4 regions of the Paenibacillus sp. JT22N7 genome follow, and region 1 is predicted to be linked to each of the others. Evidence: riboswitches for the same ligand, from Rfam matches in the RefSeq annotation. Region 1 holds a riboswitch; each other region holds the start of a gene.
What was found. A riboswitch is a leader RNA that binds a small molecule or an ion and turns the genes downstream of it on or off. The one in region 1 is predicted to bind cobalamin.
Positions count from the first base shown of each region.

Region 2: it holds a riboswitch for cobalamin, as region 1 does, so the genes downstream of both, AC50Y5_RS15420 (ABC transporter substrate-binding protein) here and metE (5-methyltetrahydropteroyltriglutamate--homocysteine S-methyltransferase) in region 1, are expected to answer to the same signal.
Region 3: it holds a riboswitch for cobalamin, as region 1 does, so the genes downstream of both, cobJ (precorrin-3B C(17)-methyltransferase) here and metE (5-methyltetrahydropteroyltriglutamate--homocysteine S-methyltransferase) in region 1, are expected to answer to the same signal.
Region 4: it holds a riboswitch for cobalamin, as region 1 does, so the genes downstream of both, AC50Y5_RS32160 (ABC transporter substrate-binding protein) here and metE (5-methyltetrahydropteroyltriglutamate--homocysteine S-methyltransferase) in region 1, are expected to answer to the same signal.

Region 1 is NZ_JBXENY010000001.1:164,674-169,735, reverse strand. It holds gene metE (5-methyltetrahydropteroyltriglutamate--homocysteine S-methyltransferase) at 1-1,727, opposite strand, end outside; cobalamin riboswitch at 1,992-2,184, opposite strand; gene AC50Y5_RS00750 (energy-coupling factor ABC transporter ATP-binding protein) at 2,300-3,169, opposite strand; gene cbiQ (cobalt ECF transporter T component CbiQ) at 3,156-3,968, opposite strand; gene AC50Y5_RS00740 (energy-coupling factor ABC transporter substrate-binding protein) at 3,965-4,249, opposite strand; gene AC50Y5_RS00735 (energy-coupling factor ABC transporter permease) at 4,249-5,022, opposite strand.
Region 2 is NZ_JBXENY010000005.1:193,922-198,983, forward strand. It holds gene nikB (nickel ABC transporter permease) at 1-586, opposite strand, end outside; gene AC50Y5_RS15420 (ABC transporter substrate-binding protein) at 588-2,216, opposite strand; cobalamin riboswitch at 2,384-2,581, opposite strand; gene AC50Y5_RS15425 (NADH-dependent flavin oxidoreductase) at 2,711-3,829, shown strand; gene AC50Y5_RS15430 (ArsR/SmtB family transcription factor) at 4,011-4,322, shown strand; gene AC50Y5_RS15435 (NADH:flavin oxidoreductase) at 4,409-5,062, shown strand, end outside.
Region 3 is NZ_JBXENY010000009.1:74,685-79,746, forward strand. It holds gene AC50Y5_RS22920 (sirohydrochlorin chelatase) at 1-837, opposite strand, end outside; gene cobJ (precorrin-3B C(17)-methyltransferase) at 862-2,703, opposite strand; cobalamin riboswitch at 2,869-3,018, opposite strand; gene AC50Y5_RS22930 (hypothetical protein) at 3,155-3,424, opposite strand; gene AC50Y5_RS22935 (DUF6376 family protein) at 3,449-3,922, opposite strand; gene AC50Y5_RS22940 (hypothetical protein) at 4,140-4,463, opposite strand; gene AC50Y5_RS22945 (MMPL family transporter) at 4,649-5,062, opposite strand, start outside.
Region 4 is NZ_JBXENY010000019.1:53,123-58,184, reverse strand. It holds gene AC50Y5_RS32165 (hypothetical protein) at 1-633, opposite strand, end outside; cobalamin riboswitch at 859-1,121, shown strand; gene AC50Y5_RS32160 (ABC transporter substrate-binding protein) at 1,404-2,978, shown strand; gene nikB (nickel ABC transporter permease) at 2,998-3,927, shown strand; gene nikC (nickel transporter permease) at 3,943-4,770, shown strand; gene AC50Y5_RS32145 (ATP-binding cassette domain-containing protein) at 4,772-5,062, shown strand, end outside.

The sequences.
Region 1 (5,062 bases):
CGAGTCAAGTCGCTGCGAACGAACGACCAGTTCAAAATCGTAATCGGGCCCGTCAGCATGCCTTTCACCGGTTTAGAAGTCAGCGACTGCGCATAAACGGTTTCTTCGACAGTCATCGGCTTGCTGAACTGCACATCGCCGTAAATGACTGGCGGTTTTACGCAGCGCGAGCCATAGGATTGCACCCAGCCATTTTTCGTGAAAGCAAAGCCTTCCAGCTTCTCTCCGAAAAACTCAACCATATCCGTACGCTCAAACTCTCCATGAACGAGAACATCAAGGCCGATCTCTTCCTGCAGCTTGATCCAATGCTGAATTTGCTCCTTAATGAATACGCGGTATTGCTCCTCGCCCAAATCACCACGACGCCATTGCCGTCTCGCTTGGCGAACTTCCGCCGTTTGTGGGAAGCTGCCGATTGTCGTTGTCGGCAGGAATGGCAGCTGCCAGCGTTCCTTCTGGCTCACTTGGCGCTCTGCAAATACCGCTTTGCGCTCCGATGGCTGCGCATCAATGCTCGCTACAGCGGCATGGACGCTCGCACGGCCACGGGACGGCGATGCGGCAAGTGCAGCCAAAGCTGCTGCATTGCGATCAAACGCCTCTTTTACCGCTGCTTCTCCTTCATTCAGCGCAGTTGCCAGAACGGCAATTTCCTCCAGCTTCTCATTGGCATACGCCAGTGCGCCTGCAAGCTCTGCCGGCAGTGCCGTTTCAAGAGCCGCTGACACAGGTACATGCAGCAGGCTGCAAGAGGAGCTTACAATCAGTCGGTCGTTTGGCACGACTTTAGCAATACGGGCAAGCAGCGCTTTGCGCTCCTGAAGATCCGCCCGCCAAATGTTGCGGCCGTCAATAACGCCTGCACCCAGCACTTTGTCCTGCGGGAAGCCGATTGACTCCAGCTGCTGCAGGTTCTTTTCAGCGCCAGCTGTGAAGTCCAGACCTAAGCCCTGTACAGGCAAAGCCGCAATTGCAGCATAATGCTGAACCGATTCAAAATACGTTTGCAGCAGCAAATTGAGCTTAGGTGCCGCTTCATGAAGCTGGGCATAAATGCTTTGCACAAGCGCCAAATCTGCTTCGGAAACGTCTGTTACAAGCGAAGGCTCATCCATTTGCACCCATTGTACGCCTTCTTGCTCCAACTCGCGCAGCACCTGTGCATACAGCGGAACATACTGAGCAGCAACTGTAGCAAGCTCAGAAGCGGCATAGCCTTTAGACAGCTTGAGGAATGTATAAGGTCCAACAATGACTGGTTTGCCTTCGATGCCCAGCTTTTCCTTTGCTTCGCGGTAAGCGATCAACGGACGGTTCTCGGTCAGCGCCGGCGTAATGCCTTTCAGCTCAGGAACGATGTAGTGATAGTTCGTATTGAACCATTTCGTCATCTCGGATGCCGAAGCGGTTTTGTTGCCTCGCGCCATTGCATAATAGGTCATTACCGATACGGGGCTGCCTGTATAGCCAAAGCGCTCAGGCACGACGCCAAACATCGCAGCTGTATCAAGGATATGGTCATAATACGAAAAATCATTTACCGGAATGAGATCAATGCCGGCCTGTTTTTGCAATTGGAGATGGTTTAGACGAATCGTCTCCAGCTGCTTCAAGAAAGCCGCTTCCGCAAGCTTGCCGCTCCAGAATGCCTCCAGAGCTTTTTTCCATTCTCTGTTTTCACCGATACGCGGATATCCCAAACTGCTGCTTTTTACTTGACTCATTGTTATTGCCTCCTGTTTTTCATTATTCATCCTTGTGGATGGATGTTATAATCCTTTGTTATTTCATCAACAAACTCAGATATATACTTATGGCAGTGCGAGCGAATTTCTTCGCGGCGGCCTTTCCCTATACATCCAATTTGCTGCCAGCCAGAAACTGCAAAAAGGGACGTCCTACCCTGTACAGAAATGTGGGTAAAGACGCCCCTCGTTTCAACAAACGATGGCTGCCATCTTTAACACCTCCCTATCTCCCGTAGGTACTGCAGTGTATAGAATAAGGCAGGTCTCCTGGCTCCAGCATCATCATCGCTGCGCTCGCCTTCCCGGCATCATGCCAGTGGCTTTATTGCGCAAAACTCCGCTGTTACAGTGGCGGGACCGCGCCGGTATTGCACCGGACTTCCCTTTTAAGCTCAAGACGTTACGCAAGAGCACCCTATTCCTCGCTATTTAGTTGGTCGATCTTTATTTATACAAGGTGAAACGGAGAAATATAGAGATAGGATGGAAAAATCATATCCTTTCCTATATTTCAAGCAACATGTATAAATATACGAATTTTTGCGTTTTTATACAACAAAAGATTTTACAGCCGCTTTAAATTGCGCGAGCGTACGCGGCGCCTGCTGTTCTCCTCGCAGCTCAGGCGGCAGTGCCTCCCAAGCTTCCAGCACCATTGGCAGCGTGAGTCCAAGGCTTCTGAGACGCTCGCCTTCGCGAAATACCGTCTCCGGCGTACCCTCCAATATACAGCGGCCCTCATTCATGATGAAAATCCAATCCGCCCAAGCATAGGCCATATTCATGTCATGCGTCGCCATAACCGGCGTTATGCCGCTGGCATGAATGCGGTCCAGCTCAGCCATCAGCCGCTGCTCCGATATCGGATCGAGATAAGCAGCCGGCTCATCAAGCAGCACTAACTCCGGCTCCAGGGCCAGTACGCCGGCAAGAGCGACTCGCTTCTTTTGCCCAAGGCTGAGATGATGCAGCGGCTTATGCGCCAGTTCCTGCAAGTTCAGCTGCTGAACGATGCGCGCCGTACGTCTGTCAATTTCCACTTCTTGAAGCCCCGCATTGCGCAGCCCATAGGAAATATCCTCATAAGCGGTATTCAAAATGAGCTGATGCTCCGGGTCCTGAAAAACAAGGCCGACGCGCCGTCTCAAGCTGGCAAGCTCTCTGGGCTTGTAAGAAAGCGGCTCGCCGCGCCAGCTGACAAAACCGGATTCCGGACGATTAATGCCAATAAGCTGCAAGAAGAGCGTCGACTTGCCCGAGCCATTATGCCCGCACAGCGCTATCTTCTTGTTCGCCGGAATACGCAGCTCTAGCCCGTTTAAAGCGGTCTTGTCCGTTCCGGGATAAGCATAGCTCACTTGGTTCATTTCCATAATGGTTGATGCCCGATCGTTATCCGCCAGCTTATTCACCTCCATACCGAAGCCATAGCTCTGCTGCCAGCAAAATCGTTAAGCCGAGCCCCGCTTCCGCCCAATATCGGAGGCGAACCGTCCGCTTTACACTAGGCGCAAGACGGATTTCATTCGTAAATCCTCTTGCCATAAGCCCATTCGAGAGCCCCTTGTATCGATGCATCGTTTTGACGAAGAGCCGCACAGCAATCGCCGCCGTACCCTGCAATTTGCCTTTAAAACCGTGTTGACCGCCGCGTGCACGCTGCGCGACCAGCATAGCCCCCGCCGTATCCAGCAGCAGAAAGATGAAGCGATACATAATAATCATGAGCTCCAGTACAATTTGCGGCATTTTCAACCGCTTCAGCACTTGCAGCAGATCCGGGAAGGGGGTCGTCAAGGTGATAAAAAACATACATGCCAGGCAAGCAAGAATACGCGTAAAAATATGTCCGGCCAGCCCTAACGATGCCTCTGGCACATACAGGCTAAGCGGCTCCCATGAAACGAGCATCCAGCCTGCTTTCGCTGCCGCTAAGCTTCCCGCTTCGCTGCTGCTATTGCTGAATTCAATGAGCAGCGCGGGCAAGCTGAGAATGAACAGCAGGCAAGAGGAGAAAAGCAGCGCCGCATAAAGCTTAGCGGGCACTTTCGCATAGCCGACCGTCCACAGTGCAAGCCATCCGAAAATGACAAGCTGTACGAGCGGATGAGCGATATAGGCAAGCAGCAGCAGAAGGGCTGCAAGCCCGCATTTCCAAATGGCGGGTAAATCCCGCAGCTTATTGGAATAAGAAATCGTATCAATCCATTTCATCATTGCTGCTTTGATTTCCCCGACTTCCCTTTAAAAAGGCCAATCACATAGCCGATTACGCCAGCGCCAATCGCAGCTTGCAGCGCGAACAGCATGCTTTCCGTTTCTCCCGGCACCTCAGTCAGCGGAGACGCCCAAGGCTCATAATGGGGCGCAATCGTCTGGATCATTTCCTCCGCCGCGCCATCTGCGCCGCCAAACTCGGCGTTAATGAATATTAAAGGCGCAACGGCAAGCAAAACAACAATGGCTAATATCCAAATATTTTTGGCACTGCGGCTCATTACACGCGATCCCCTTTCATTCTCCGCTTCAAAATAGACAGCTCGTCCGTATTAAAAGATTGCAGCCAGTTCCAGATCAATACCGTCAGCAAGCCTTCGCTAATAGCAAGCGGAACCTGGGTAATCCCAAAAATACCGCCAAATTTCATAAAGGATGCGAGAATGCCGCCCTCAACCGCCGGAAAAGCAACAGCCAGTTGAATCGAAGTAACGATATAAGTGGCCAGATCGGCAACAGCGGCAGCAGAAAAAATCGCCACGCCTTGCTTGCTGCCTGAACGCATCAGCAGCCGATAGACGGCATAGCCAGCAGCGGGACCTGCAACCGCCATTGAAAAAGCATTCGCCCCAAGCGTCGTCAGCCCGCCATGTGCAAGCAGCACCGCTTGAAACAGCAATACCATAGAACCTAATACGCTCATGGGCAGCGGCCCGAACATAACCGTTCCAAGCCCCGTTCCCGTCGGGTGCGAGCTGCTGCCTGTAACGGAAGGAATCTTAAGCGCGGACAGCACGAAGGTGAAAGCTGCCGCCAAGCCCAGCATCAGCTTAAGCTCTGGTGCTTCCTTTGTAATTTTCCGAATGGCGCGTACACCCAGGATGAAAAAAGGAATAAAGGCCACCCACCAAAAAATCGCCCACCCCACAGGCAAAAACCCTTCCATAATGTGCATCGCATAAGCGGATTGCGGCTCATTCACCAGTAAAAAAAGCGTGAAGCCAATAACCAGCAAAGCGGTGCTAACTGCTGTCTTTCTTTTTAACTTGACCATTCGTTTCAATACCCTCCCCAATGAGTTCATGCCTAAAGAC
Region 2 (5,062 bases), on a different contig from region 1:
GTGTCAGCCGCATCAATATGGCGCCTGTACCGGAAGCAAGCACCGCCGCTGGCATAAGCAAATGCTTCCAGGTGCCGTAGCCGCTAGTCGGGAGCAGCTGCAGCTTCTCCGACCATAAGGCAATGAGCATGATCGCCAGCCAAAATCCAGGAATGGAAACCAAAATCAGCGCAAGCGCCCTGCCGATATGATCGAACAGCCGATTGCGCCGGATCGCCATGAGCATGCCGGATGGCACTCCAAGCAGGACGGCGAACAGGACAGCTAGCAAAGATAGGCTTAATGTTGCTGGCAGGCGGCGCAGCAGCTCGCCGCTAACCGATTCCTTCGTCATATAAGACGTGCCAAGATCACCTTGCAGCGCCTTTGATAACCAATGGCCATACTGAATGAGCAGCGGATCATTCAGCCCCATCTCTTCTCTTTTCAAAGCAATTTGCTCTTCGGTCGGCTGGCTGAAGCCGTTCATGCTCAGCAGTTCGACAGCCGGATCACCCGGAGAAGCGACGCTTAAGGCAAAGGCTATAAACGTAATGCCAATCAGAACGGGAACCGCCGCCGCCAACCTCCGAATGAAATAGGCCATCTTATTGCACCCGCTCCAGCTGCGGCAGCGTTGTACCATACACAAGTGCACCGTATCCGGTAATTTCTTTGCTGTACGCAATTAAGCTCGCATCATTAAACAGCGGAATCGTCGGCAATTCCTCGGCTGCAATATCCTGCAGCTCGTTATAAATCGCAGCGCGGTCATCCATATCCAGCGTCGTCTTCACCTGCTTCAACAGCTCATCCACATGGGCATTGCTGTAACCAAGCGTATAACTGATATTGCTTGAGCCTTCGCTCGCCATATAATTGTTCAAAATCGAATAAGGATCGCCATTCGGCAGCCCCTGAATGGCCAGTGCCAGATCGAAGTTTCCTTGTGCCTGTGCTTCCTTGTATGCCGCACCATCCAATATTTGAATCGTCACGTCCAGCTGCAGCTCTTGAAGCACAGCCTGAAGCAGCTCGGCTTGCGCTTTATACGGATAACGATCGAGTCCATAGGTAGGCACAATTAGCGTAACCGCCTGCCTGCTGTCCCCAAGCACCTCATGCGCCAGGGCGATTGCCTTTTCTGAATCATGGACGACAGGAATGTCCTTATAAAACGGCGATGTCGCATTCAAAATGTTCGCCGTAGCGGTCGGATAGCCCAAATACAGCTCCTTCACCAGCTGCTCGCGGTCAATCATCAGGCTCAGCGCCTGACGCATTTTCACATCATTGAATGGCGCTTTGGCACCGTTCGGATGCAGGTAATGGGAAATCGTCGATTTTGCCGTCGATACAGCAAAGCGTTCATCCTTCAGCAGCTCCTCGGCAAGGGCAGGAGGAATAGCGCCCAAATCCATGACGCCCAAAATCTCGCCAGATTTCAAGGCAGCAAGCCTTGTATCAGGGTCCGGTATGACGCGGACGCGGATTTTTTGGGCTTTTGCTTTTTCGCCATAATAACCGTCGTAAGCCTCTAGCAGTGAAAATTGATCCTTCTCATGCTGCACAAGCTTGAAAGGGCCTGTCCCTTGCGGCAGGCCGTTAAAGTCGCCACTTTCGTCAAAATTATTCGGGCTGTACATCGGGCTTGAAAAGTTGATCATCGAATACAGCAGCGTCGGCTGCGGATTGTCGAAAACAAGCTTAATCGTGCTATCATCAACCTTCACGACTTCCTGAAGGCTTGGGTATGAATTGTTGATGTCGAGCGTATAGAATGGCGAGCTTTTCGGGCTCACTTGCTTGTAACGGGCAAAATTTGCAAGTACCGCGTCCGCGTTGAATGGCGCGCCATCATGGAAGGTGACGCCTTTGCGCAGCATGAAGGTCCATTCCTTGGCATCAGCAGACATTTCCCACGCTTCCGCCAGCTTTGGAGCAGGCTTTCCATCCTCGGAAGCGGAAATCAACGGCTCCCATACATACAGAATGGTGCTCGTGTAATAAGCATCCTGCGGTCCCGGTGCTAAATCCCGCGGCGCAGCCAGCACGATTTCTTCAGAAGCAGCTGCTGTAGAGGCGGACGGAGCAGCAGACTGCTGCGACAGCTCATTATTGCTGCCTGATTCATTGGAACCGTTAACGCCACTGCACCCCATTAGAGCCAGCAGCAAGCATAGGCTAAATAAAACACCTATTGTTTTTTTGTTTTTTGCCATTTGTGTACGTTTCATCTTCTCTATTTCCTCTCCCTCTAGCAAAATCATCTTCCTGCAAAAATCCGCAAAAAAAGACAGATCTACCTCCAGTCATAGGAAAGATAGAGCTGCCTGTTATTGTTATTTTCCATCATAGCAAATAAGCATGCGCGCTAACACTTCCCTATCCTCCGTAGGTTACAGCAGTGTTGTCAGAACAGGCAGGTCTCCTGGCTACCGGAAATTGTACTGGAAGCTGCCTTCCCAATCCCGCTAAGCGAGATCAGTGGCCTTGTAGCTTCAGCTAATCCGTAACAGTGGCGGGACCGCGTCGGTTTTGCACCGAACTTCCCTTTTAAGCTCCAGCCGCAGCTGTTGCACCTTATTCCCACAATTTTTCAGTTGTTTGCAAATCTGGTTGATTATATACCAGCCCTTTCATTTAAGCAACCTTTCCACTCCACTTTCCTTTCGTAATTATCTGATATAAAATAAAGCACATAGCATTTCGTAACTGGAGGGAACTACTGATGAAACCACAATTTCAGCCTTTATTTGAACCATTCACTTTCGCGAGCGGCATGTCTGTACATAATCGAATTGTCATGGCGCCCATGACAACCTGCTCGTCCAATCCGGACGGCACCGTGCCTGATGAAGAGCTTGCCTACTACAGCCGCCGCAGTGCTGGGCCCGGCATCGTCGTTACAGCGTGCGTCTACGTGAGCCGCAACGGCAAAGGCTTCCCCGGCGAATTTGGCGCGGATACGGACGCAATGATTCCAAGCCTCAAGCGTCTGGCCGATGCTATTAAAAGCCAAGGTGCGAAAGCGATTTTGCAAATTTTCCATGGCGGAAGATCATGCTTCCCTGGCCTAGTGCCAAATGATGATTTGGTGAGTGCCAGCAGCATTGCCCAGCAGGAGGGCGGAATTGTGCCACGCGAGCTGAACGAGGAGGAAATCAAGTCGATTATCGCCGACTTTGGCGAAGCGACACGCCGCGCGATTGAGGCTGGTTTTGACGGCGTTGAAATTCACGGTGCCAATGGCTACCTGCTGCAGCAATTTTACTCCCCGGCTTCCAATGTGCGTACCGACGACTGGGGCGGCTCTGTTCATAAACGTATGGCGTTCCCGCTCTACGTCGTTGAAGCTGTTAAGAAGGCAGCCGCTATGGCGCCGCAGCCGTTTCTTGTAGGCTATCGCTTCTCGCCGGAGGAGCCGGAAGAAGAAGGATTAACGATGGAGCATTCGTACCATCTGGTTAACGCTCTAATCGAGATGAAGCTGGATTATTTGCATGTGTCGCTTCAAGATTTCTGGTCGAAGCCGCGCAGAGGCGAGCAGGATTCGCAAAGCCGCATGGCATGGTTCGTCGAAAAATACAGCGAGCACATTCCGTTCATCGGTGTCGGCAGCATCACAACCGCAGAAGAAGCGCTTGAGGCGAAAAACTCCGGCGTGCCGTTTATCGCCCTTGGCCGCGAGCTCATTATGGACCCGGATTGGACGGAGAAAATCAAGCAAGGCAACGAGCAGGATATTGTGACTACGCTATCCAAGCAAGATCAGGAGCGCCTCGTCATCCCGAATGGCTTATGGGGAGCGATTACGCATGCGCCAGGCTGGTTCCCGATAACGGAATAAGCGCAAAATCCAACCATTCGCTCACAAATAGTCACAAGGTGAAACGGCTGTCGCCGTCCTTCGGCGGCGCGGCGCGTTTCAGTCCGAGAAATATAGAGAACGGATCGCGTTACGATACCCGTTCCTATATTTTATAAAATAACAATTTGACATTTCTATAAAAATAGATATACTAAGCCTCATGGATACTTTGTCAATACTTAAAGCTGTGTCTAACGAGAAACGGTACCATATTTTAAAATGGCTGAAAACGCCTGAGGAGCATTTTGGGCCTCAATGCCATCTAACCGATGCGTGTCAGTTTGCTGGAGGCGTATGTGTCGGTTCTTTTGCAGAAAAAACAGGACTTGCGCAATCCGTTATATCCAGCTATTTAGTGAAAATGCATAAAGCAGGCTTACTGGAGTCGAAACGGATCGGGCAGCACACCTATTACAGGCGTAATGAAGCTAACATTCAGTTTTTCAAAGAAATGATTCAGGATGAGCTATAACCTTGCTTACTCCTGCTCATTTCATGCTTTTATATCTATTTTTATAGAATTATAGATTTTTCATTCAATTAGGAGGTATTTTATTCATGAGCTCAATTCAATCGTTGTTCAAGCCTTTCTCAGCAGGTCCACTTACACTGCCTAACCGTATTGTAATGGCACCAATGACCCGCGGTTTTTCTCCAAATGGCGTTCCGGGCGAAGATGTAGTTGCCTACTATAGACGCCGCGCCGAAAACGGCGTTGGCTTAATTGTGACAGAGGGTACGCTGATTAACCATCCGGCTGCCACTGATAATCCAAACATTCCTAACTTTCATGGAGAAGCTGCTTTAAATGGCTGGGCAAAAGTCGTTGAAGCCGTTCACCAAGCTGGCGGCAAAATCGTTCCGCAAATTTGGCATGTTGGCACAACGCGCAAGGTCGGCTCCCATCCGAACCCGGAAGCACTGCCGATTGGTCCTTCAGGTGTTACCGCCGAGGGCGAGGTTGTTAATGAGCCTTTGACTGAAGCCGAAATAAAAGGCCTTGTTGCAGCTTACGCGCAAGCAGCTGCTGATGCAAAACGGATTGGCTTTGACGGCATTGAGCTGCATGGCGCACATGGCTATTTGATCGACCAATTTTTCTGGGAGAAAACGAATAAACGGACGGATCGTTATGGTGGCGATATGCTGTCCAGAACACGTTTTGCGGTTGAGATCATTGAAGCTTGCCGCCAAGCTGTAGGGCCTGATTTC
Region 3 (5,062 bases), on a different contig from region 1:
GTCGTGATCGTGATCATGGTGGTGGTGATGGTCATGATCTTTCATCGCTTGCAGGCGGAACTGGCACATATCGCAGTTCATCTTCACTTCGTCCTGCAGCGCTTCTGCTGCGCGGTCTTTCAAAATCTCTTTAAGCAGCGGGTGGAAGCCGAAATATTCTGCAAGCACAAATTCCGTATCCGGATATGCAGCCGTATATTGCTCCATCGCCGCTTCCATCCGTTTAATTAAGACACCGGTAAACAGGAAATAAGGCAGTATAATGACTTTGCGCGCGCCCAGCTTGAGGCAGCGCTCTACTCCTTCATCCATCAAAGGTGCCGTAACGCCAATAAAGGCGGTTTCGACCCATTTCACTTTTAGACGCTCCCAGAACAAGCGGGAAATTTTGAATAGCTCACTGTTCGCATCCGCATCGCTGCTGCCCCGGCCGACGATCAAAATGGCCGTATCCGCAAGCTCGCTTTCCTCTGCGGCAACCGCTTCGCCAAGGCGGGAGGTCAAAATTTCCAGCACCTGATCGTGGACGCCAATTGGCCGTCCATAAATAATATTTACAGCTGGGTAACGCAGCTTTGCCTCATCAATTGCTGCTGGCATATGCAGCTTTGCATGCCCTGCCGAAAATAACGTAATCGGAATGACGGCGATCCGGGTCGCCCCTTTTGATACGCAAATATCAAAGCCCTGCTTCATCGTCGGCGTGACAAACTCCAGAAAGCACAGCTCTACCAAATCTGCTTTCAGTGTTGAAGCTACAGAGGCGACAAACTCGCGTACCTCTTCATTGCCTCTCTCATCCCGGCTTCCGTGCCCTACAAACAAAACCGCATCCATCTTCCTTCATCTCCCTTGCTGTCGCTAGTCTCCGCACAATGCGTCTTCGATATGAAAAACAGGCAGCTCCTGATAGCGATAGCCTTCTATTTGACCCATTCGTTTGAAAAATTTATGAAAGCGCTCATTCGGATGGCCTTCCGATTTATAAAGCGCAATAATGCGTTCAATCAGTGGCACGATTTCGTCGACGGCAATGCCTTCGGCAACCGGCTGCGCGGCATGCGCGTTGCGGCCGACGGTTTTGCCGCCGAGGAACAAATCGAATTTGCCACGGCGATACACGATGCCGATATCCTCGTTAACTGCGCCATAACATGCCATGCCGCAGCCATTGAACCCGACACGCAGCTCCTTCGGCATTGCCATGCCGCCGATCTTGTCTTGCAGCTCATCGGCATAAGGCACCGATTCCGCCTTCTCCAGATTGCAAAAATCGCAAGCCTTCAATTGCAGTACATCACCGATTGGAGCTAGGCTGAGCCCATCCGCGCGCAGCTTCGCCGTCACACTGTCCGGGTCCGATGTTGGAATCCGCACCAGCAAATGATGATGCGGCGTATATTCAATCGAACCCTTCTCGCCAACAGCCTGCGCCAATGCTACGAGCTGCTGGGGCGTGAAGTTTTTTGTCGCGACACCTGGGCTTACGGCAAACTCAAGTACCGATTGCTGCGCAAACACAGGCATAGGGCTCGATACTGCGCCAAACGCCGCACTAGGCTCGATCCCCTTGCTGCGATCATTCAGGAGAACCGCTTCCATCGCCAAATGCAGAGGCGATACTGCAGGTGCCGGGGCAGCCTCTGCCCTCATTGAAACGGCTGTATTTATTGGGGCTGGGGCCGGCTTCACGGGCGCAACCGGGGGGGCTACTGCAACCGCCACTCCGCCGCCCTGTCCATTATCATTTCTCGGTTCATCTGGCGCAACCGCCTGCGGCTCCTCCCGCTCGAGCAGCTGGTCCGTCGCGTCATATTCATCCGCACGATAGCCCCCGTCCGCTGGAAGCTCAGGCATTCCTGCCGTATGAAGCGCCCACGGCTCATTCTTCTCTTGCAGACGCTGGTGGGGCTTCAAAGGCTGCGCGCCTTCGCCAAGCGTATATTTGCGCTGATAGCCGCGCGGCGTAATCATTAGCCCGTCATAATTGACGGTCGTCGAGTTGCCGATGACGACTGTTGTCAGCATGCCGATATCATGGTCAAGCATACGGGCAAGCGTCGTCACGACAATGTCTTCACGGTCGCGGTACGCGCTTTTCACAATGCCTACCGGCGTATCTGGCGAGCGGTATTTGAGCAAAATCCGCTGAGTCTCCACGATTTGCCGCGTTCTTCTGCCGCTGCGCGGGTTATAAAGCGCAATGACGAAATCCGCTTGTCCGGCCGCTTCTACCCTGCGCGCAATCAGCTCCCAAGGCGTCAAATGATCGCTCAGGCTGATCGTGCAAGCATCATGCATTATCGGCGCGCCAAGCAGGGATGCTGTCGAGTTAATGGCAGAAATGCCGGGAATCACTTCAACCTCTACCCCGCCATTACGCTTCCAGCCTTTCTCAATCAGCACCTCATACACGAGTCCTGCCATGCCGTATACGCCCGCATCGCCGCTTGATATAACGGCTACCTTCTTGCCGTTCTCCGCTTGGCGCACCGCTTCCTGCGCCCGGCTGACCTCCTCTGTCATCCCCGTACGCACAATCGCCTGATCGCTGATTAGCTCCCGAATCAAGTCGACATACGTGTTGTAGCCGATGACAATATCGCTCTCCTGAATCGCTTCACGGGCGCGTTTCGTAATATGCTCGAAGCTCCCTGGGCCGAATCCGATAATTAACAGCTTGCCGACGCCTGCTTCACTCATTGATGCCCAACTCCTTCTATGTAGCAATTTACAATTTCTATCCAACAAAAAAAGCACCTCTAACGATATGTGTTAGAAATGCTTGAAAAGACCAATGTCCTTGTTAAACGCAGACAGCGAAGGGCCATCCAATCTCTAACACCTTCCTAATATCCACGTAGGTTTACAGTGTCGTTGAAATAAGCAGGTCTCCTGGCTTTGAAGCGTTAGGACGCTTCATACAGTGGCGGGTCCGCGCCGGTCTCTCACCGACTTCCCTATTAAGTCAACTTGGGCGCTTTGGCGCCTGCTGACACTTATTCCCTTCCTATTAAATTGTAATCTTAATGATAACATTAGATTGTATGATCGACAAGTGCGTTTATGCCATCAGCCTTGGCGCAAATAGAGCCGGCGCAAGCACGGACAGCATGTCCAGGCTGACACCAGCTCTATTTTTTACCGGAGCTATTTATTTCTTCTCAAGCGTTTCCCAAGCTGCATTCACGAGGGAATCAAACAGTTCATCGTCCTCTTCCAGCTCATCCTCAACCGCCAAAAGATCTTCTTCCTTGCCCGATTCATTCAGAAAAAACAAACCGTAGCCCCACTCTGTCGCCTTGCGGCTATGAAGGGTAATTTCGTATTGGTTCGTCTGGCCCTCTACTTCAAAATGAACCTTGCCTACGAAACCGGATTCCTTGGAGTTCGTCATGCTAGCATGCAAAATATTTACTTTCATCTTCCACTCTTCCTCTCTTTACCGTTACGATACCAGCTGCTGAAGTTGATTCACTTGATTTAACAGCTCGTTGATTTTGTTAATCGTATTTGGAATTTCCGTTGCGTCAATCAATGCTTTGCCGTCTTCGATCTGCTTCAGCACCGCATCAATGCTTTCCTGCAGCTTCAAATTATAATCGACCACGGACTGATGGACGTCCTTGGCAAAATCCGGCGCGTGCAGCTCGCCAAACTGCTTGATGGACTCCTGCACAGCTACCAGCTGTTCTTTATAATCAGCGCGTGCACTCGCATCGTTTACGGCTTGCTCCGCAAGCTGCGTCGCCTGCTCGCTGAAATTTGTCAGCGTCTGCATGTACGTTGCTGCTCCCGTCACATATTCGGCCGAGTTTGATACGGAATTGACCGTCTGCTTGGCTTCCTCAAATAACGAGCATCCTCCTAATAATAACATTCCAATGATTAAAAGTATGCTTTTTCCTGAACGAATGGCCATGTTTAATCTCTTCCTTTCCGCCTGTCTTACACAGAGCACTACTTATACGGCAGATGCGTCCAAACGGTTGCATTTCGTCTTATCATTAAGCTTGTCCATCATTTAATAGAAAAATAAAACATGAGGCCGCAGATAGCTAAAATGCACGCTGGCTATTGTTCGCGTCTGCGGCATAACGATGCAGCCCTATCATTAAGCTGCGCCACTCCTTTGGCAGCTAACGCTTCGACTTGAAAGCATGCTGGCGCCATATGACGACGATAATGAGAAATAAAGCAATGACACCTGTAAGCAGCCACCCGGCCTGCTCATCGGTCAACTGATCCCCGGGAGCGGTTGCAGCCGGATCTGGAGCCTCATGACCCGCATGTTCATTACAGGGGGAGTCGGTTGGCGATGAGGCGGCAGCATTCGTCTGCTGCTCATTATTTGCAGGAGTACAGACATCTGCTGCGGACACGGATAGCGATGCGGAACTCCAGAGGCTTATTCCAATAAACAGGACTACGATAAATATTAGACGAAGGAACCTCTTTCTCATTTTGGCGAACCTCCTTTGCGCTTTTCGTTTCCCCTCATTTTATTCCTGTGCGCCCAGAACGGAAGCTTGGCCTATGGAATTTTCACACCTGTACATATATTAGCAGCAAAATAAAAAGCGCCTTTCCCTCCTGGTCATGCCGACCAGACAGAAAGGCGCTTTGCTGCTGCAAATAATAATGCGATTTAAACGATTTGCCTATGCTTGCCAGACTTGCTTTGTTCTTCTCCCACTAGCTCTGCCCTAGCCGGCCAGAAGGCTCTATTGCCAAGCAGCGTTGTAATGGCCGGCACGAGGAACGGTCTCACGATGAACGTATCCATCAGCACACCAATCGCTGTAATTACGCCGAACTGCACCAATACTTGAATAGGCAGCGTCGCTAGCACTGCGAACGTAGCAGCAAGGATCAACCCTGCGGACGTAATGACGCCGCCAGTCTCTGCGACACCTTCACGAATGGCTTGCTTGAGCGGCATTTTCGCTTTTTTCTTCCAAATGCTCGAGATCATAAAAATGTTATAGTCCTCGCCAAGAGCAATGAGGAACACGAAGGCGTACAGCGGAATCGCTCCTTGAATCGCTTCTGCCCCCATCCC
Region 4 (5,062 bases), on a different contig from region 1:
CTTAGACAAGAGGTAGGCATTCATCGTATTTTTCACATAGGTTAGAGAAAAAGTATAATCGGTATTTTCGAGCGGCTTCAATAAATAAAGATGGTCTTTAAAATCATGGGCATCGATTTCTAATATATGAAATGCTCTATGAAAAGCTTCGTAATCACAGGTGATATTCGTTGAATATTTTCCGTTGGCATTATTGTCACAAAAGTACAGCTTTTTATTTGCATCATCATACCCATTTATCATGACTTCATGTGGGGATTTTGCCGAAATTTCATACTCTTTAATATGAAAACGATCGATCATAACGATTACATAATAGCCGCCATCAATCGATGCTTTAATAAAATCAAACAGCTCGTTATTTAAAATCGTTGAGCTTTGCCTGTCTAACGCTATCCGCTGAAAATCAATAAAAGGGCAGTCATAAAACTCAACCATTTTATCTCTATAATAACCGTTGAAGAAAAAGGTATATAATTGGTTTGGATCAGGAATATCGAATAAATTAATATAATTATTCATAAACCATAATTTTTTCGAGTCCACACGCGAGATAATAGAATAAAAATCACTGTAAAACCAATATGAATCAATAATTTGCTTTTCTTCAACTGGAAGGATTTTCACCGTCACTGTGATCATTCCTTTTCTATTTGATTAGGTTATCTATTGGATTAATTTAATAAATAAGCTCATCATGTGTGAAGTAATTTCAATATAACATTACTGGAAAAAATATGAAAGTTTTATGTTGAAAACACTTTCATTTTCGAATTAAAGCCATTGACAGATTCCCGCTTCCTCCCTATGATTAAGAATGGATTACGGACAGGACGGGCTTATGAGCCTGCAAAACTTCATACTTGAATGAAAATAGGTGCGAAATGTTGGCTGGAACTTATACGTCTTCGTTCGCTTAAAAGGGAAGTTCGGTTAAAGGCCGACACGGACCCGCCACTGTAAAGGGCAGCAGCTTACACAGGCTGCGCTCCCCTCACAAATAAGCCACTGGCTGATGAGCTTCTTTTCGTCGCAAGACGAATAGCAGATGCTTACCCTAGCTGGGAAGGGAAGAGAGGGAGGCCCCAAGTCAGGAGACCTGCCTGTTTTAACATCACTGTTTGACCTACGGTGCTTAGGGAGGTGGTTGGTTATGCCCATTTATTGCAAAATGTCTAACGATTATTTGTTGCTTCATGGCGAGCAGACGCAGATAAGGTTTAGTTATTTAACATAAAAGCATTTCTGACTGCTTTTTAAGGGTCGGGGATGCTTTTTTTAAATATAGAGAAAAGATATGATTTTTCTATCCTTTCTCTATATTTCTACGCGAAACGGTAGCTTTGCCGCCACAGGACGGCTTTCGGCCGTTTACGCTTACTAGAAGGGGAGACAAAAGAAAAATGAACCACACGAAGAAGCCGCTTAGCTTGTCACTTGGAATGATGATCGTTTGCTTGATGCTGGTCCTTGCAGGATGCAGCACGAATGCTGGCCAAAACGCAGAGCAGGGCACGGATGCTGCCTCGGGAAACAACGCTGCTGCCGCTAAAAAAACACTAACAATGGCGTACACTTGGAACCCTGCAGGCGTTGATCCGCATGGCGACGATAGCTGGGATGTTATGCGCTCGGGCGCAGGGGAAACGCTGATTAAATTGAATGAGCAGCTGCAGCCATCCGCTTGGCTCGCGAAGGAATGGAAGCAGGAGGATGCTAATACGTGGACGTTCAAGCTGGAAACGGGCGTAACGTTCCACAACGGCAAAAAAATGGATGCTGAAAGCGTAAAAGCATCGCTGCTGCGTTCCATTGCGAACAGCCATTTGGCGAAGGATTTGCTTCTGGTTAAAGATATTGAAGTGCTTGCGCCTGACGAGCTGAAAATGATTACGACACAGCCGAACTCGGCGATCATTTCCAGCTTGGCTGATCCAAGCACGATTATTCTTGATGTTGACAGCATGAAGGAAGCGGGCAGCTACCCGGCCATGACGGGAGCTTTCAAAATCAAGCAATTTACGAAAGACGTATCGCTTGTTGTTGAGCGTTATGATGGCTATTGGGGGGAACCCGCAAAGCTTTCAGAAGTGACGATGAAGTTTGTAACCGATGGCAACACGCGTCTGATGGCGCTGCAAGCTGGTGAAGTAGATGTCGCAACGGACATTCCGATTGACAGCATTGAGCTGGTAGAGAAGGACAGCAAGCTGGAAGTGCTGTCTGCCCCATCGGTTCGTACACATATGGTATTATTTAATATGAATTCTGCTTTGTTTAAAGAAAAATCGAACCGCGAGGTTGTAGATCAAGCGATTCCGCGCGAGGCGATTATTGAATCGGTTATGCGTGGTTACGGCACGAAAGCGAAAAGCCCGTTCCCGGAAATTTTGCCATTCGGCAAAGTGGCGGAGCAAGCAGCAGGGGAAACGACGGAGCAATTGCTGACCGCTGGCGGCTGGCAGAAAAATGCGGAAGGCATGTGGGAGAAGGAAGGCAAGCCGTTCGAGGCGACGCTCCTTACGTTCCCGCACCGCCCAGAGCTGTCGGTTATGGCAGAGGTTATTCAAAATCAACTGCTTAATGAAGGAATTACCGTGAAAATACGCAAGGTTGAAAATATTGACGCTGAGCTTGCGAAGTCCGATTGGGACCTTGCGATGTACAGCATGCTGACGGCGCAGACGGGCGATCCGCAATATTTCTTGAACATTTTCTATCAAGCTGCTAGCGAATCGAATGTCAGCCATTATGAATCGAAGCCGCTTGAGACGGTAATCGATAAGCTTAACGATACGGCGGATACCGATGCGCGTTATGCGCTTGCGATACAGGCCCAAGATATTATTAATGCTGATTTGCCGCAGTCGTTTATCGTACATCCTGACAATGTATTTGGCGTGAAAAAAGGGGTAACGGGCTTCATACCGCATCCGATCGAATATTATTATGTGACGGCTGAAGTCGATATCCCTTAAGTAAAGGGTGAACTTAAGTATGCTTCGTTTTTGGCTAGAACGCGTCGCGCAAATGCTGCTCGTCATTTTTTGCGTAGCGACGCTTACCTTCATATTAATGCGGGTATCTCCAGGCGATCCGGCGAGAATTTTGCTGACCACGCATAATATCCCGGCCTCGCAGGAGGCGATTGACGCGCTCCGGGAGGAAATGGGACTGACGGATTCCTTGTGGAGTCAATATATAGGCTGGCTAGGCGATGTATTTACATGGCAGTGGGGGACATCTTATATGTCCAAGGAGCCAGTTGCCGGGGAACTGCTCAAAAGGCTGCCCGCCACACTGGAGCTTGCTTCTGCTGGCGCATTGGTCATGCTGCTGGCAACGTGCCTTATAGGCATGGTGACCGCAATCTTTTCAACAGGGCTGCTGGACCGGATAGGCCGAATCCTTGCGCTGCTGGGCGCCTCGATCCCCTCCTTTTGGCTCGGTTTTTTATTGATTTATTTTTTCTCGGTCCGGCTAGGCTGGCTGCCTTCCATGGGACGCGGGGGCTTTGCTCATCTCCTCATGCCGGCGGTTACGCTTGGCCTAGGGCTTGGCGCGGTCTATGCCCGGGTTTTGCGGACGAATATGCTGGAGATGAACAACCAGAACTTCGTCAAAGCATCGCGTGCGAGAGGCTTATCCAAAGGAAGAATATTCATTTTTCAAGTGTTCAAGCATGCCTTTTTGCCGATCTTATCGATGCTGGGGACAAGCTTTGCTTTTATGCTGGGAGGCAATGTGATCGTTGAGACGATCTTTTCCTGGCCCGGTGTAGGCAAATATATTATTGAAGCGATAACGGCGCGGGATTATCCGGTCATTCAAGGTTATGTCGTATTCACCTCCTTCTTGTTTGTCGCAATCCATTTGGCGGTGGAAGTTTTTTATGTGCGCTTGGACCCGCGGCTGCGGGCAAGCTAGGAGGAACTCTTTTTTATGCGGACCCTTTTTCAAAAAAAGAATACAAGCTTGCTGCTTGGCATCGGCCTGTTTGCAAGTATTGTGCTGCTGGGCTTGCTGGCCCCGTGGCTCGCGCCTCATAATCCGCTTCAGGTGAATCTGCCGAATCGGCTTCTGGCGCCGAGCGGCGAATATCCTTTTGGCACCGATCATTTGGGGCGCTGCATTTTATCGCGCATTTTATATGGGATTCGGACGACGGTTACGATTGCTTTTGTCATTTTGGGATTGAGCTTATGCATTAGCTTGCCGATTGGGCTGTTAACAGGCTATTTTGGCGGGCGCACCGATCATTTTTTTATGCGGCTGATGGATGGCACGCTCGCTTTTCCTGATTTTGTACTGACAATTGCCATTGTGGGCATACTCGGACCCGGGTTTGCGAATATGATCATCGCGATTGTCATCGTGAGGTGGGCCAATTATGTCCGGCTCATTCGCGGGCTCGTGCTTAAGGTGAGCAAGGAGGATTATTTAATAACAGCCCGCATGTCCGGCAATTCGCATCTGCGGATTATGCGCCGTTATATTTTGCCGCAGATTGCAGCGCCGATCGCTGTGTTCAGTACGCTTGACATTGGAAAAATCGTGCTGCTCATCGCCGGGCTATCCTTCCTCGGGCTGGGCGTTCAGCCGCCTACTCCTGAATGGGGCGTCATGCTGCATGATGCTACACGTTATTTTCAGCTGGCGCCGCATGTCATGATTTTTCCGGGGCTTGCCATCGTAAGCTTCGTATTATCGTGCCAATTAATTGGCGACCGGTTTAAAGAGCAGAACGCTGACGTTCCGAAGGAGGTGTAAGATGGCGGCGAACACTACCAACATTAACAACAGCGCCAACCTTAACGATACCCCGCTGCTCTGCGTTCAAAATATAGAAATTTCCCGGCAGCAAGCTGGAAAATGGCTGCCTATCATCCAAAATGTATCCTTGGAGCTTCATGCCGGTGAAATGGCTGCGCTTGTAGGGCCGAGCGGCTGCGGCAAAAGCATGACTGCCCATGCGCTTGTCGGGCTGCTGGAAACCGGGCTGCGCCTGACAGGCGGGCATATTTTTTATAAGGAGGATGATATTTCCCGTTATGATGAGCGT